Regions from separate parts of the Streptomyces sp. NPDC101393 genome, predicted to be linked through region 2. Evidence: riboswitches for the same ligand, from Rfam matches in the RefSeq annotation. Region 2 holds a riboswitch; each other region holds the start of a gene.
What was found. A riboswitch is a leader RNA that binds a small molecule or an ion and turns the genes downstream of it on or off. The one in region 2 is predicted to bind cobalamin.

Region 1: another riboswitch for cobalamin. It lies ahead of ACIRQ7_RS02370 (ribonucleoside-diphosphate reductase subunit alpha); the one in region 2 lies ahead of ACIRQ7_RS33420 (cobalamin biosynthesis protein).
Region 3: another riboswitch for cobalamin. It lies ahead of thiI (tRNA uracil 4-sulfurtransferase ThiI); the one in region 2 lies ahead of ACIRQ7_RS33420 (cobalamin biosynthesis protein).
Region 4: another riboswitch for cobalamin. It lies ahead of ACIRQ7_RS09550 (CoA-acylating methylmalonate-semialdehyde dehydrogenase); the one in region 2 lies ahead of ACIRQ7_RS33420 (cobalamin biosynthesis protein).

What each region holds. Positions count from the first base shown of each region.
Region 1 covers NZ_JBIWNU010000001.1:550,950-554,922, forward strand. The annotation lists gene mctP (monocarboxylate uptake permease MctP) at 1-1,196, shown strand, start outside; cobalamin riboswitch at 1,405-1,564, shown strand; gene ACIRQ7_RS02370 (ribonucleoside-diphosphate reductase subunit alpha) at 1,725-3,973, shown strand, end outside.
Region 2 covers NZ_JBIWNU010000013.1:91,360-95,332, forward strand. The annotation lists gene ACIRQ7_RS33415 (cobyric acid synthase) at 1-957, opposite strand, end outside; gene ACIRQ7_RS33420 (cobalamin biosynthesis protein) at 954-1,973, opposite strand; cobalamin riboswitch at 2,106-2,263, opposite strand; gene ACIRQ7_RS33425 (hypothetical protein) at 2,466-2,921, shown strand; gene ACIRQ7_RS33430 (caspase family protein) at 2,927-3,973, shown strand, end outside.
Region 3 covers NZ_JBIWNU010000002.1:856,151-860,123, forward strand. The annotation lists gene ACIRQ7_RS09505 (hypothetical protein) at 68-352, shown strand; gene ACIRQ7_RS09510 (DNA alkylation repair protein) at 552-1,229, shown strand; cobalamin riboswitch at 1,349-1,567, shown strand; gene thiI (tRNA uracil 4-sulfurtransferase ThiI) at 1,717-3,048, shown strand; gene cobF (precorrin-6A synthase (deacetylating)) at 3,045-3,869, shown strand; gene ACIRQ7_RS09525 (AAA family ATPase) at 3,912-3,973, opposite strand, start outside.
Region 4 covers NZ_JBIWNU010000002.1:864,813-868,785, reverse strand. The annotation lists gene ACIRQ7_RS09560 (short-chain fatty acyl-CoA regulator family protein) at 1-857, shown strand, start outside; gene ACIRQ7_RS09555 (cobalamin-binding protein) at 909-1,835, opposite strand; cobalamin riboswitch at 2,051-2,241, shown strand; gene ACIRQ7_RS09550 (CoA-acylating methylmalonate-semialdehyde dehydrogenase) at 2,453-3,952, shown strand; gene ACIRQ7_RS09545 (acyl-CoA dehydrogenase family protein) at 3,958-3,973, shown strand, end outside.

The sequences.
Region 1 (3,973 bases), on a different contig from region 2:
GCATCCAGGCCGTCCTCGACGTGATGGGCATCGGCGGCGGCCAGGACACCAACTGGTTCGTCAAGGACCTGCCGCTGCTGATCGCGTTCGCGGTGCTGGCCGCGTACACCTACTCGTCGGGCCTGCGGGCGCCCGCGCTGATCGCGTTCGTCAAGGACGGCTTGATCTACCTCGTCATCGCGGTGGCGATCATCTACATCCCGATCAAGCTCGGCGGTTTCGGCGCGATCTTCGACGCGGCCGGGGACGCCTTCGCCCAGCCGGGCCCCACCGGCAAACCGCGCGGCGAGCTGGCGAGCGGCCCCAACGCCCAGTGGGCGTACGCCACACTGGCGCTCGGCTCGGCGCTGGCGCTCTTCATGTACCCGCACTCGATCACCGCGACGCTGTCCTCGCGCAGCCGCAACGTGATCCGCCGCAACACCACGATCCTGCCGCTGTACTCCCTGATGCTGGGGCTGCTGGCGCTGCTCGGCTTCATGGCGATCGCCGCGAAGACGGACATCCACGGCAATCCGCAGCTGGCGGTGCCGCAGCTGTTCGAGGACATGTTCCCGAGCTGGTTCTCGGGCGTCGCGTTCGCCGCGATCGGGATCGGCGCGCTGGTGCCGGCCGCGATCATGTCGATCGCCGCGGCCAACCTCTTCACCCGCAACGTCTACAAGGACTTCCTCAAGCCGGACGCCACCCCGGCCCAGGAACACAAGGTCGCCAAGCTCGTCTCGCTGCTGGTGAAGGTCGGCGCGCTGGTCTTCGTGCTCACCATGGACAAGACGGTGGCCATCAACTTCCAGCTGCTGGGCGGCATCTGGATCCTGCAGACCATGCCCTCGCTGGTCGGCGGCCTCTTCACCCGGTGGTTCCACCGCTGGGCGCTGCTGGCCGGCTGGGCCGTCGGCATGCTCTACGGCACGCTCGCGGCGTACGGCGTGGCAAGTCCCACCCAGGCGCACTTCGGCGGCTCCAACAAGGAGATTCCCGGCATCGGTGAGATCGGCTACATCGGCCTGACGGCCTTCGTGCTGAACGTCGTCGTGACGGTGGTGCTGACCTTCGTGCTGAAGGCCGTGAACGCCCCGGAGGGTGTCGACGAGACCAGCCCCGGCGACTACACCGCCGACGCCGGCGACAAGGGCGTCACCGCCGACCTGCCGCCCGCGACGCCGGAGGCGGCGGAACCGGCCGGCAGCCACTGAGCCTGCGGGCCCTTCCGGCGAGCACGGGCCGCCGCGTCCCTCCGGGGAGGCGGCGGCCCGTTGCCGTGCCCGGGGGGCGGGGCGAGGCCCGCAGCCGCTTCCTGCGGGCCCCGGGCAGAGCGGGGAAGTCGGTACGGGCGAGCGGGGAGGCCACGGACAGACACGGCCCGATCACTCGCGACTCACTAGATATGGGGGTGCGCACGATGTGGCACCCCCACATGTATGCTCGTCTTCGCTGTCGCCGCAGGGGAATCCGGTGCGAATCCGGAACTGTCCCGCAACGGTGTATGAGTGCGCTTATCTGGCATTACCGCCATCCGCGCACCCGTGTAGTCCGAGGACCTGCCGACGGTACGCCCGTATCGCCATCGATGCGGACGTCGATACGTCCGGGCCCCGCGGGTTGGGCCGGTGGACGCCGCGCGGTGTGCCCGCGCACCCCGAGCGTTTGTGGGGTGCCGTGTGCCCGCGTGCGCCCGTCGCGCCTGCCCCTCCTGGCCCCCGCCGAGTGAGGGAGAGCACCACGTGACCATCGCGCCAACGGAGCCCGCGTCAGACGCCGAGGTCGAGCAGTCCGCGGTGACCACGCGGAGCGTCCCCACCGCCCGCGGCGGAGGCGAGGACGGACCGGGTGCCGCCCTGCTGCGCACCCTGACCGAGCTGACCGAGGACCTGACCGCGACCGACCCCGGCAAGGTGGCCGCAGCCGCCCTGCGCGGCCGTCACGCGGGCTCCGACGAGGCCGAGTTGCGGCAGCTGGCGATCGACGCGGCGGCCGGTCTGATCGGCGATGAGCCGCAGTACTCCAAGCTCGCGGCGCGCCTGCTCACCCTCGCCATCGCCGAGGAGGCGGCCGGCCAGGGCGCGACGTCCTTCGCCGCCTCGGTCGCCACCGGCCACCGCGAGGGCCTGATCGCCGATGTGACGGCCGCGTTCGTGCAGAGCCATGCGGCCCACCTGGACTCGCTGGTGGAGCGGGCGCTGGCGGACGGCGCCGACGACCGCTTCGGCTACTTCGGCCTGCGCACCCTGCACTCCCGGTACCTGCTCCGGCACCCCACCACCCGTCAGGTCATCGAAACCCCGCAGCACTTCCTGCTGCGGGTGGCCTGCGGCCTGGCCGAGAACGACTCCGCGGCCGCGCTGGCGGACGTCGGCGAGCTGTACCGCCTGACCAGCTCGCTGTCCTACCTCCCCTCCTCCCCCACCCTCTTCAACTCCGGCACCCGCCACCCGCAGATGTCCTCCTGCTATCTGCTGGACTCCCCGCTGGACGAGCTGGACTCGATCTACGACCGCTACCACCAGGTCGCCCGGCTCTCCAAGCACGCCGGCGGCATCGGCCTCTCGTACTCCCGTATCCGGGCGCGCGGTTCGCTGATCCGGGGCACCAACGGCCACTCCAACGGCATCGTGCCGTTCCTGCGCACGCTGGACGCGTCGGTCGCCGCGGTCAATCAGGGCGGTCGGCGCAAGGGCGCGGCCTGTGTCTACCTGGAGACCTGGCACGCGGACATCGAGGAGTTCCTGGAGCTGCGCGACAACACCGGCGAGGAGGCCCGCCGTACGCACAACCTGAACATCGCGCACTGGATCCCGGACGAGTTCATGCGCCGGGTGGAGGCGGACGCCGACTGGTCGCTCTTCTCGCCGTCGGACGCACCGGAGCTGGTCGACCTGTGGGGCGACGCATTCGACGCCGCCTACCGCAAGGCGGAGGCCGACGGCCGGGCGCTCAAGCAGATCCCGGCGCGGCTGCTGTACTCGCGGATGATGCGCACCCTGGCGCAAACCGGCAATGGCTGGATGACGTTCAAGGACCACGCCAACCGCACCGCCAACCAGACCGCCGAGCCCGGCAAGGTCGTGCACTCGTCCAACCTGTGCACCGAGATCCTGGAGGTGACGGACGACGGGGAGACCGCGGTCTGCAACCTGGGGTCCGTGAACCTCGCCGCCCACCTCGGCGAGCACGGCGAGATGGACTGGGAGCGGCTGGACGCCACGGTCCGCACCGCCGTCACCTTCCTCGACCGCGTCGTGGACATCAACTTCTACCCGACCGAGCAGGCCGGTGCCTCCAACTCCCGCTGGCGGCCGGTGGGCCTGGGCCTGATGGGCCTGCAGGACGTCTTCTTCCGGCTGCGGCTGCCCTTCGACTCGGACGAGGCGCGGGAGCTGTCGACCCGTATCTCCGAGCGGATCATGCTCGCCGCGTACGAGGCCTCCGCCGACCTCGCGGAGCGGCACGGCCCGCACGAGGCCTGGTCCGCGACGCGTACGGCCCGCGGAGTGCTGCACCCCGACCACTACCCCAACGCCGAGCCCCGCTGGGCCGACCGCTGGGAGGCGCTGCGGACCCGTATCGCCGCGACCGGGATGCGCAACTCCCTCCTCCTGGCCATCGCGCCGACCGCGACCATCGCCTCCATCGCGGGCGTCTACGAGTGCATCGAGCCGCAGGTCTCCAACCTCTTCAAGCGCGAGACGCTGTCCGGTGAGTTCCTTCAGGTCAACGCCTACCTCATCGAGGAGCTCAAGGCGCTGGGCCTGTGGGACGCGCGGACCCGGGACGCGTTGCGCGAGGCCAACGGCTCGGTCCAGGACGTGGCGTGGATCCCCGAGGAGATCCGGGCGCTGTACCGCACGGCGTGGGAGGTCCCGCAGCGCGCGCTGATCGACATGGCCGCGGCGCGTACGCCCTACCTCGACCAGAGCCAGTCGCTGAACCTCTTCATGGCGTCGCCGACCATCGGCAAGCTCAGCTCGATGTA
Region 2 (3,973 bases):
CACCACCACGCCCGGTTCGGCGGCCAGCGCGTCGACATCCGTGAAGTTCGACATCAGCGGCACCGCGGCGACCGCGACCCGCAGCACGTCCCTGCCGTACGGCGGCGCGACCACGCTCTCGCGCACCGCGCCCCGCAGCGAGACCCGCAGGCCGTCCTCCTCGTCGATGCCCAGCCCGTGCGCGAACGGCAGCACGCCCAGCGTCGGCCGCCCGGTGATCTCGCGCAGCATGTCCAGACCCGGCTCCAGCAGCGACACATCGCCCCGGAACTTGTTGACGAGATACCCGGCGATCAGCGACTGGTCCTCCTTCGACAGCAGCGCCGTGGTGCCGAAGAAGGAGGCGAACACCCCGCCCCGGTCGATGTCGCCGACCACGACGACCGGCAGCCGGCCGGCCCGCGCGATCCCCATGTTGACGATGTCGGTGCGGCGCAGATTGATCTCGGCGGGGCTGCCCGCGCCCTCGCAGATCACCGCGTCATGGGTGCGCCGCAGCTCCTGGAGGCAGTCCGTCACCGTGCCGAGCAGTTGCTCGCGGCGCCCGGCGTACGGGGCCTCGCCGCCCGGCGTGCCGCTGCCGGTGTGGCCGAAGTACCCCTTGGCGCTCAGCTCACCCACCGGATGCCCCAGCAGCACCACCTGGCTGCTGCGGTCGCTGCCGGGCTTGAGCAGCACCGGATTCATCAGCGCGGTCGGCTCGACCCGGGCCGCCGCGGCCTGCATCGCCTGGGCCCGCCCGATCTCCGCGCCCTCGCGCGTCACGAACGAATTCAGCGACATGTTCTGCGCCTTGAAGGGCGCGACCTTGACGCCCTGCCGGACCAGCCAGCGGCAGATGCCCGCCGTGACCACGCTCTTGCCGGCGTCGGACGTCGTCCCGGCGACCAACAGGCCACCGCCGACCGCCCCGCCCGACCGCTCGCGCTGCCCGTGCTGCCCGTGCTGGCCGTTCACTGGGGCCTCCTCTTCCTGTGCCGGGCGTACAGCGCGCCCACCGCGAGCCGTCCCGCGACCGTCGTCGCCAGCGTCAGCGCGCTCACCCGGCGCGAGAGCCGTACCGCACGTGCGATGTCGGGCGCAGCGACCGGCGGCGCCCCGCCGTTGAGCTGCGGCCGGTGCTCGATCCGCCCGCCGTAGGCCAGCGTGCCGCCGAGGCGTACGCCCAGCGCGCCCGCGAACGACGCTTCCACCGGGCCCGCGTTGGGGCTCGGATGGGATCCGCCGTCCGCCCGCCAGGCCCGCAGCGCGCCGCGCCGGTCGGGCCCCGCGAGGACGGTCAGCGCGGCGGTCAGCCGGGAGCCGGGCCAGCCGGCGAGGTCGTCGAGCCGGGCCGAGGCCCAGCCGAACCGGAGGTACCGCGGCGACTTGTGGCCCACCATCGCGTCGAGGGTGTTCACGGCCCGGAATCCCACCAGCCCCGGCACCCCGGCCAGCGCGCCCCAGACCAGGGCGCCCACCACGGCGTCGGAGGTGTTCTCGGCGACCGACTCGACCACCGCGCGGGCCATCTGCGGCCCGTCCAGCGCCTGCGGATCGCGGCCGCACAGATGTGGCAGCCGCTCGCGCGCCAGGTCCAGGTCGCCCGCCGTCAGCGCGCCGCCGATGGCCCGCGCCTCGCGGCCGAGCGACGTACCGCCCAGCACGGCCCACACCGCCGCCGCGGTCAGCGCGATGTCGGCACCCGTGCGGAGGGAGAACGGAACGGAGGGGGAGCCGGGGGAGCCCGGGGAAGGCGCCGGACCGCGTACGGCGCGCCGCAGCAGCGCCGCGCCGGTGGCCGCGCCGCCCGCGCACAGCACGGCGTGCAGCGTCCCGTGGCCGCGGTGGTCGTGCCAGAGCCGGCGTTCGACGGCGCCCGCGGCACGGCCGAAAGCGGCCACCGGATGGCCGCGGCGGGGATCCGCCACGATCAGGTCGCCGAGAAAGCCGAGGGCCGCGCCGCACGCGTACGTGACGTGTTCCGCGCGCATCGGATCAGACCGCCGTCATGCCTCGGAGGGGTGCTGCGACAGGGACTGCCGGACGGGTTCTCGTACTGCGGCCGGGCATGGCGGTATGTCCTCACTCAGGGTCCGCGCCCTGGCTCGACGTGACGGCGACCAGAGTCTCCTGGCTCCCCGGATCGGCACTTCCCCCGGCCTTCCAGTCCGTACACGTGCGACCCGACGGGCCTGCGCGCAGCGGACCGTGACCTTTGGTGGAGGAACGCTCCCCGGTGACAGTGGCGGGACCGCGCCGGATTCTCACCGGACTTCCTCATCTGTCGCCGAATGGCCCCGGCAGTCCACCACGCCCCGCGAATGCCCGTCAACTCACCCTTGACCTGCACCGCAGCCATGTGACAGGCACTGTGGCGCACGCCACAGGGTGGCGGGTGTGTCACGGACTGTTGCCCCCTGACCTGATCCCGCGTCACTATCTGGTGCACGGCGGGCGATGGCCCGCCGGAAGGGGGCCGGGGGATGCCGCAGCACGCTGACCGTCAAGAGATCCGCCTACGGATCACGGGCACGAACAATCCGCAGCAGGACAACGCCGACCTCAAGGCCTGGCTGGAGCGCGAACCCTGGCTGGCGCGCCGCCCGCACGCATGGGAACAGCGGGCGCGGCCGGACGACGCGACGGGCGGTGCGGACCGGCCCGGCCGCGGGGACATGGCCGTCGGCGTCGACGACCTGATCCTGGTCGTCGTCGGCGCGGCCGCCGCCGAAGTGGCCAAGGGGCTGGGCATCGCCCTGCGCGAATGGCTGCGGCGGCGCAGGGAGGAACGCGCCGCGGGCGAGCAGCCCGCTCTGGAGGCGGGCGGCGCCGGCGGCGGTCTGCGGCAGGTCGGCGACGGTCTCCCGCACGGCGCGGCGCCCGGACGCCCCGATCCCGGCAGCCCGGCGGCCGAGGGCGGCAACACCTCCGAGGGCTGAGCCGGATGTCCGAATACGACGCGCGGGGCAAGGACAACCGTGCGCTGCTGATCTGCGTCAGCGACTACCTGCATCTGCCCGAGCTCCCCGCCGTGAAGGACAACGCCGAGCAGCTGGAGCGCGTCCTGACCGCCCCTGGCACCGACCTGTTCACCGGCGACGAGGTCGTCATCTGCCGGCCCAAGGAGCCGTGGGAGCTGGAAAGGGCGCTGGACGCCGTCACCAGGGAGGCGCGCGGGCTGCTGCTGGTCCACTTCTCCGGCCACGGACGCGTCGGCCCCGACGGCGGTGACCTCCAGCTCATGGTGGGCGGCTCGGCGGCCAAGGGCGGCCACAAGACCGTCTCCTGGCAGGACCTGGTGCTGTCCTACCTCGGCAATGCGCGGGCCGACCGGATCGTGATCGTCCTGGAGTGCTGCTATGCAGGCAACGCCGGCGAGGCCTTCCACTCCAGCCGCACACCCATGTCGCTGCTGATGGCCGCGCAGCCCAACCGCCGGATCTTCAGCGGCGAGGAGCCGGCCGGCGGCACCCTCTTCACCCGCGCCGCCGTGCAGATCCTCGAACGCGGCATACCCGGCAAGGCGTTCGTCACCTTCGAGGACCTCGTCCGCGCCCTGCGCGACCGGCTCGCCGGCGAGGAGACGCCGATGGGCGACGTATGGGAGCCGCGCTCGGCCAAACAGAACACCGTCGACGACGTCATCCTCTCCTTCGCCACCCCCGAGGTCCGGCCCAGGACGCCGCTGCGGATCCGGTTACGCCGCTGGTGGAAAGTGCGCATCCTGCGCTGGCGGCGCGTCCTGATGGTGTTCCTGACGGCGCTGGTGCTCCTCACCGGCGGTGTCGTCGCGCTGAACGCCGTCAGCACGCCGCCGGCCTGCCCGCCCGCACTCGAACTGCGGCTGCTGACCGCCCCCGAGGCTGAACCCACCCTGCGCAGCGCGGCCTTCTCCTACGAGATGTCCGACCTCAACACCCGGCCGCTGCAGGGCGAACGGGACCTGCCCGACGGCTGCCGGCGCGCCCAGATCACCGTCTACTCCGCCGCC
Region 3 (3,973 bases), on a different contig from region 2:
CGGCAAGCCGCTCCCGTTGTCCCAGGGTGCGTCGGCGCACCTCGCGCCGACCGAGAAGGGAAAACACGTGAAGCGCACGATCCTCGCCGCGGTCCTGGTCGCCGCCGCAGCCACCGCTCTCGCCTCCCCCGCGTCAGCTGACACCGGTGACGGACTCAAGCCGGCCGGCAACCCCCTGCACAAGATCACCAAGGCCCTTCTCGACCCGCAGGACGTCCCTACGCTGGAGAGGAACATGCCCACACTGGATCTGCTGGATCTCACCAAGAAGCCGATCGCCTGCGAAGCCGAGACCGCGGGCGAGCCGCTTCCGCTCGCCGCTGATGCCTACCGCGCATGCGGGCCGGCGTAAGGCACCGGAAGCGGCACACCGGGCAAGTGGACGTACGGAAGAGAAGGTGGCGGCCGGGCCCCAGGAACGCAAAGCGGGCCCGCGCCGGCCTGACCGGCCACGGCCCACCGCCCACGCCCTCGCCCGGCCCGGGTAGGTACGACAAGAGGCCGACTTCCGTCATAGGGTCGTTCCCGCACGTGAGAGAGGGGAGGCCGAGATGGCCGGGACGACACCGACGGTGGCCGAGGTGAGGGCCGAGCTGGCCGCGCTGGAAGACCCGAAGGTACGCGCGGTGAACGAGAAGCACGGTGACGATCACGGTGTGAACCTCACCAAGCTGCGCGCGCTCGCGAAGCGGTTGAAGACGCAGCAGGACCTCGCGTGCCGGCTCTGGGAGACGGATGACACCGCGGCGAGGCTGCTGGCGCTCCTGATCTGCCGCCCCAAGGCGTTCGGGCGTGACGAGTTGGACGTCATGCTGCGCGAGGCACGGACGCCCAAGGTGCACGACTGGCTCGTGAACTACGTGGTGAAGAAGAACCCGCACTCCCAGGAGCTGCGCCTGGCCTGGTCCGCCGATCCGGATCCGGTGGTGGCGAGTGCCGGCTGGGCCCTGACCACCGAACGCGTGGCGAAGAAGCCCGAGGACCTCGACCTCGCAGGACTGCTCGACGTCATCGAGGCGGAGATGAAGGACGCCCCGGCTCGCCTGCAGTGGGCGATGAATCACTGCCTGGCTCAGATCGGCATCGAGCACGCCGAGCTCCGCACCCGTGCCCTCGATATCGGTGAGCGCCTGGAGGTGCTCAAGGACTACCCGACGCCCCCGGGCTGCACGTCTCCGTTCGCGCCCATCTGGATCACCGAGATGGTGCGCCGACAGCACGCGGGGTAGGCAGGCTCGCGCTCACACCCGCGCTCACGCCCGTGCCGCCACTCCCCCAGCGGACGGTGCTTCCGTCTCCCCCTGCCTCCCCTCCCCCTGCTGGTGCACGCACCGTGCGCAGCCTTGTCTACCCTGGACCCGCAGCTGGTTCGTCCCGTCCGCCAGGCGGGGTGTCGTAAGAGGGAACCCGGTGGGATGCCGGGACTGCCTCGCAGCGGTGAGTGGGAACGACCGCCGTCATCGAGCACTGGGTACGCGTGTGACCCGGGAAGCGACGGCCAGTAGGTGTCCCGTCCCCAGGGACGTGCCCACGAGTCCGAAGACCTGCCACTGCTCGTGCGCGGTGCGATCACCACGCACGTATGCACAGCGACCCGGTGACGGGGCCGCTGAGCGAGTGGTGCGATTCCTTCAACCCTGCGCACGACGAGGGCGGGCCGCATCCCGTTCACGGCCCGGCGCCGGTCCGCACGACGAACTCGCGAAGGAGAGTTTCGTGCCCGGTGAACCGAGCATCACGTCCATCCCCTCCCCCAGAACTGGGCACCCGAGCGGGCCCTGTGTCCTGCTCAAACACGGTGAGATCTTTCTCAAGGGCCGCAACCGGCACCTGTTCACCGAGCGGCTGCACGACAATCTCCGCCGCGCCCTGAGGGGCATCGGCGGCTCCACGTGGATCACGTCCGGCCACAACATCACCGTGCTCGGGGGCGAGGTACCGCAGGACGTCCTCGTGGAGCGCGCCCGCAGGGTGATGGGGTTCAACGCGGTGGAGCCCGCCCTGCGCCTCCCGAGCACCGTCGCGGACATCACGACGGCAGTCGTGGACGCGCTCGCCGGCGCCCGTGCCGAGCGGCCCGGGATCACCTTCGCCGTGCGGGTCAAGCGCCGGGACAAGAGCTTCGAGATGACCTCGTCGCAGTTCGAGCGGTTTCTCGGTGCGCGCGTCCAGGAAGCTCTGGGACGTGTGCCGGTGAACCTCTCCAGCCCGGATGTCCGGGTCTCCGTCGAGATCGACCACAAGGAGAGCTACGTCTCCTGGACCCGTCACCAGGGGGCGGGCGGGCTGCCCGTCGGCTCCAGCGGCCGCGCCCTGGTGCTGCTCTCCGGCGGGTACGACTCACCGGTGGCGGCCTACCGGGCGATGCGCCGCGGGCTGCGCTGCGACTTCGTCCACTTCACCGGCGCTCCCTACACGAACGCCGCTTCCGTCTACAAGGCGTACGCCCTCGCCCGTGAACTCAACCGCTATCAGCCCGGCGGGCGGCTGCACGTCATCGCCCTCGGCCACGCCCAGAAGCAACTGGCCATCGCAGGAGCCGGCAAGCTCCAGGTCGTCGCACAGCGGCGGCTGATGGCCCGCACGGCTTCCGCACTGGCGGGCCGGACCCGGGCGGAGGCGCTGGTGACCGGTGACAGCCTGGGGCAGGTGGCCAGCCAGACCCTGGCGAACATGGCCGCGGTGGACGAGGCCGCCACCCTGCCAATGCTGCGGCCGCTGGTCGGCTGGGAGAAGCAGGAGATCATCGACGAGGCCCGGTCCATCGGCACCGCGGAGATCTCCGTGCTGCCGGACGAGGACTGCTGCAAGCTCCTCGCGCCGCCCCGTGCCTCCCTCCGGGCCGGGCTGACCGATCTGCGTTCGGTGGAGAAGCGACTCGACGTGGACGACCTTGTGGACGGTCTGCTGCGTGACGTCCAGATCATGTACCCGGGAGAGACCGAGGAGGGGGAGGCCGGCGCGGCCGGCCCGGACGGCGGTACCGCGCCCGGCCACCCCCTTCCGGCCGTCTGTGCGGCGGGGCCGTCCGCGGCGGTGTCCTCATGAGCGAGGAAGGCTTGCGGCGGATCCGGGTCATCGGGATCGGCTCGGGGGATCCGGAGCATGTGACGCTGGCCGCGGTGCGCGCCCTGCGGACCTGCGAGGTGTTCTTCCTGCTGGACAAGGGCGCGCGGGCGTCCGAGCTGACCCGGCTGCGCAGAGATCTGGTGGCCGAGCACGCCGGCCCGGGGCACCGGGTGGTCGAGGCGGCGGACCCAAGGCGCGATCGCTCCCCCGCGAGCCCGGCCCGCTATCAGGCCCAGGTCGTCGACTGGCGCCACCGCCGCGCCGACCTGTACGAGCGGCTCATCCTCGACGAGCTGGAGCCGGGCCGGACCGGCGCGTTCCTGGTGTGGGGCGACCCCGCGCTCTACGACAGCACGATCGACACGCTGGAGGAGGTCACCGCCCGCGGTGCGGTGCCCTTCACCTACGACGTGATTCCCGGGGTGAGCAGCGTCTCGGTACTGGCCGCCCGCCACCGTACGACGCTGACCCGGCTCGGCCGTCCGGTCCGCATCGCCCCCGGGCGGCAGGTCGCCGGGGCCGGGCTCGCCGAGGGCGAGGACGTCGCCGTGATGCTCGATGTCGGCGCGGCACTCACCGCTCACCGGACGGAGGGCTGGTGGATGTATTGGGGGGCCTACGTCGGGACACCGGAAGAGCTGCTCGTCTCCGGGCCGCTGGACGAAGTGGCCGACCAGGTCCTGGAGTTGCGGGCCGCGGCCCGGGAGCGTCATGGCTGGATCATGGATGCGTGCCTGCTGCGCGCCGACGGCCCCGGGCCGCGGCCGGCAGGTGCGGGTCTCCGGGGTCCCGCTGGTTGAGCCGCCCCCACCCGATCGGTCCGGACGAGCACACCAGGTGGGTCACCGACCGGCGGATGGCGGACCCGTCGGGTTCTGGGCGTAGACGGCCGCGAGCACCGAGT
Region 4 (3,973 bases), on a different contig from region 2:
TCACCGACCACCACGGGGTACGCATCGCGTCGGACTCCGGACAACCGCACCGCTACGACCCCGTGGCCCGCGTACTGCACCTGTCCAGCCGCCTGCGACCGGGCCAGCAGGCATTCCGGATGGCCACCCAGCTCGCACTCCTCGAATGCGGCGACGAGCTCTCCGCGCTGGCGGCTGAGGACTACGCGGAGGGCTCCGACACCTGGTCGCTCGCCCGGATCGGCGTGGCGAACTACTTCGCCGCCGCCCTGATCCTTCCCTACCGCGCCTTCCACGCCGCCGCGGAGGAGGTCCGCTACGACATCGAGCGACTCACCGACCAGTTCGGCCTGGGCTACGAGACGGTGTGCCACCGCCTCAGCACGCTGCAGCGCCCCCGGCTGCGCGGAGTGCCGTTCTCCTTCGTCCGCGTCGACCGGGCCGGCAACATGTCCAAGCGGCAATCCGCCACCGGCTTTCACTTCTCGCGCGCCGGTGGCACCTGCCCGCTGTGGAACGTCTACGAGGCGTTCGCCGCGCCCGGCCGTATCCATGTCCAGATCGCCGCCATGCCGGACGGCCAGCGCTATCTGTGGACCGCCCGTGCCGTCACCCGCCACCGCGGCGGCTGGGGCGAGCCGGGCAAGACCTTTGCCATCGGCCTCGGTTGCGAGATCCGGCACGCCTCCCGGCTGGTGTACTCCGACGGCCTCGACCTCGACAACACCGCCGCCGCCACCCCCATCGGCATGGGCTGCCGCATCTGTGAACGCCTCGACTGCCCCCAGCGTGCCGTGCCGCCCCTGGGACAGCCGCTGGCCATCAACGAGAACAGCAGCACCTTCGTGCCCTACCCCGTGGCGGATGCATCGGCCTGAGCCACCCGTTCGGTCTGGGCCTCCCGTTGGCCGGATGGGGCCCGAGTCCGGTCAGCCGTCGGCGGCGGACAGGCGCATCGCCTCACCCGCCGTCACGGGATCTCCCGCGTCGACGGAGTGCAGGACGTGCGCCAGGACCTCCGCGCCCCGGACCACCCGAGGCCCCGGCCGGTTGAAGTACGCGGGCCCGTCGAGGATCCAGACGGCATCGTTGCGTACGGCGGGCAGTTCGTCCCAGCCCGGCAGTTCGGTGAGCACATGGCGTTCCCGCAGGGTGCGTTCGGGGCTGAAGCCGCAGGGCAGTACGAGGATGACGTCGGGGCGCGCGGCGCGTACGGCACTCCACTCCATCGGCGCGGTGTGCTCGCCCGGCGCCGCCAGCAGCGGCGCGCCTCCGGCGCAGCTGATCTGCTCCGGGACCCAGTGGCCCGCGGGCCAGAGAGGGTCGAGCCACTCGATGGCGACCACGCGGGGCCGTGGCCGCCCGGCGGTCAGCTGTTCCACCTTCGCCAGGCGTGTACGCAGCTCCGCGCGCCGCAGTTCCGCACGTTCGCGCACGCCCAGCTGCGCGCCCACGGTGACCAGGCAGTCCAGTACCTCGTCCAGGGTCCGCGGCTCCAGGCTGAGCATCTTGGTACCGGCGTCCAGGACCCGCACGGCCTTCGAGACGCTGCTGTACGACACCGCGCACACGTCACAGAGGTCCTGGGTGAGTACGACGTCCGGGGCGAGGGCGGCGAGGGCCTCGGTGTCGAGGGTGTAGAGCGAGGAGCCGGTGTGGGAGGCGCCGCCCACCGCGTCGGAGATCTCCCGGCTGCTCAGGGTGTCCGCGGAGAATTCGGCAGCCGTGACGGCGGGCACCCCCGAGACGGCCTCGGGCGGCCAGTCGCATTCGTGGGTGCGGCCCACCAGGTCGGCGGTCAGACCGAGTTCGGCCACGATGTCGGTGGCGGCCGGGAGCAGGGAGACGATGCGCATGGTTCGACCCTAGGGTCTGTCGTGTGGATCACGCCGGGCTCGCGGGGTCCGGCACGCGCATCTGCTGCGTTGTCGTCAATCAGCAACGCTCCGCGTTGCCTCGATCCTCCGCCGTGCAGCTGCACGCACCGGACCCCGCTCCCTGATCCGGCGTGATCCGAACGACAGACCCCAGGTCCCCTCGGGCGGCGGGGCGGGGTGGACTTACTAGGACGTCCAACTATATGTTCGTCGGCAAGCCCGCGGTGCAGGGAAGCCGGTGTGAATCCGGCGCGGTCCCGCCACTGTGACCGGGAAGTGTGCTCTTCGAGCAGGACAGGCCACTGACGGAGAAATCCGTCGGGAAGGCCGGAGAGCGCGCGGTGATCCGGGAGTCAGGATACCGGCCGCGGGGTGTTCCGTGTTGTCCACGAGGATGGAGCAGACACGCATGGCACCGGTCCGTACCCACGACCCAGGTGATCCGGCGGAGCAGGCGGCGGCATACGCCGACCTCTAGTTCCGCGACGGCTCTTCGGCCTTCGCGTCCCACGGCCTGCCCGTGCCCGCACCCCACAGGGTGCGGTCCTCGGCCTGCCGTGCCATCCCCGGATCGCACCTGACGAGAGCAGGCTCTCATGGTCCGTGAACTGACACATTTCATCGGCGGCAAGCACACACCGGGAACCTCCGGGCTCTTCGCCGACGTGTACGACCCCAACACCGGCCTGGTCCAGGCCCGGGTCCCGCTGGCCGGGCGGGCCGACACCGAGCGGGCGATCGCCGATGCCGAGTCGGCGCAGCAGGAGTGGGGCGAGTGGAATCCGCAGCGCCGCGCCCGGGTGCTGCTGAAGTTCCTCCAACTCGTCGACGGAGAGCGGGAGTCACTGGCCCGCATGCTCTCCGCCGAGCACGGCAAGACCGTCGCCGACGCGCACGGTGACCTTCAGCGCGGCTTGGAGGTCGTCGAGTTCGCCGCCGGGATCCCGCATCTGCTCAAGGGGGAGTTCACCGACAATGCGGGGGGCGGCATAGACGTCCACTCGCTGCGCCGTCCGCTCGGCGTCACGGCCGGTATCACCCCGTTCAACTTCCCCGCGATGATCCCGTTGTGGAAGGCCGCCCCGGCCGTCGCCTGCGGCAACGCCTTCCTCCTCAAGCCGTCGGAACGCGCCCCGTCCGTACCCCTGCGACTCGCGGAACTCTTCCTGGAGGCCGGCCTGCCGCCCGGTGTGCTGAACGTCGTCAACGGCGGCAAGGAAGCGGTCGACATCCTTCTCGCGGACCCGCGCGTACAGGCCGTCGGCTTCGTCGGCTCGACCCCGATCGCCGCCGACATCTATGCCACCGCCGCCCGGCACGGCAAGCGCGCCCAGTGCTTCGGGGGCGCCAAGAACCACATGATCGTGATGCCGGACGCCGATCTCGACCAGGCCGTGGACGCCCTGATCGGTGCCGGGTACGGATCGGCCGGCGAGCGCTGCATGGCGATCTCCGTCGCCGTTCCGGTGGGTGAGGACACCGCCGACCGCCTGGTCGCCCGCCTCAAGGAGCGTCTCGCCACCCTGCGGATCGGTGCCTCCCACGACCCCGACGCCGACTTCGGCCCGCTGGTGAGCCGGGACGCCCTCGACCGGGTACGCCGCTACGTCGACATCGGCGTCACCGAAGGAGCCGAACTCATCGTCGACGGACGGGACTTCAGCCTCCCCGGCCATGAGAACGGCTTCTTCGCAGGGGCCTCGCTCTTCGACCGGGTCGCCCCGGCGATGCGGATCTACCGGGAGGAGATCTTCGGCCCGGTCCTCTGCGTGGTGCGCGCCGCCGACTACGAGGAGGCACTGCGACTGCCCAGCGAGCACCCGTACGGCAACGGGGTGGCGATCTTCACGCGGGACGGTGACACCGCCCGCGACTTCAGCCGCCGCGTCAACACCGGCATGGTCGGCGTCAACGTCCCCATTCCGGTACCCGTCGCCTACCACACCTTCGGCGGCTGGAAGCGGTCCGGCTTCGGCGACCTGAACCAGCACGGGCCGGACGCCATCCGCTTCTACACCCGTACGAAGACCGTCACCTCGCGCTGGCCCTCCGGGGCCAAGGAGGGCGCGAGCTTCACCCTCCCGACGATGGGCTGAGCCCGATGAACAGCACTCTCA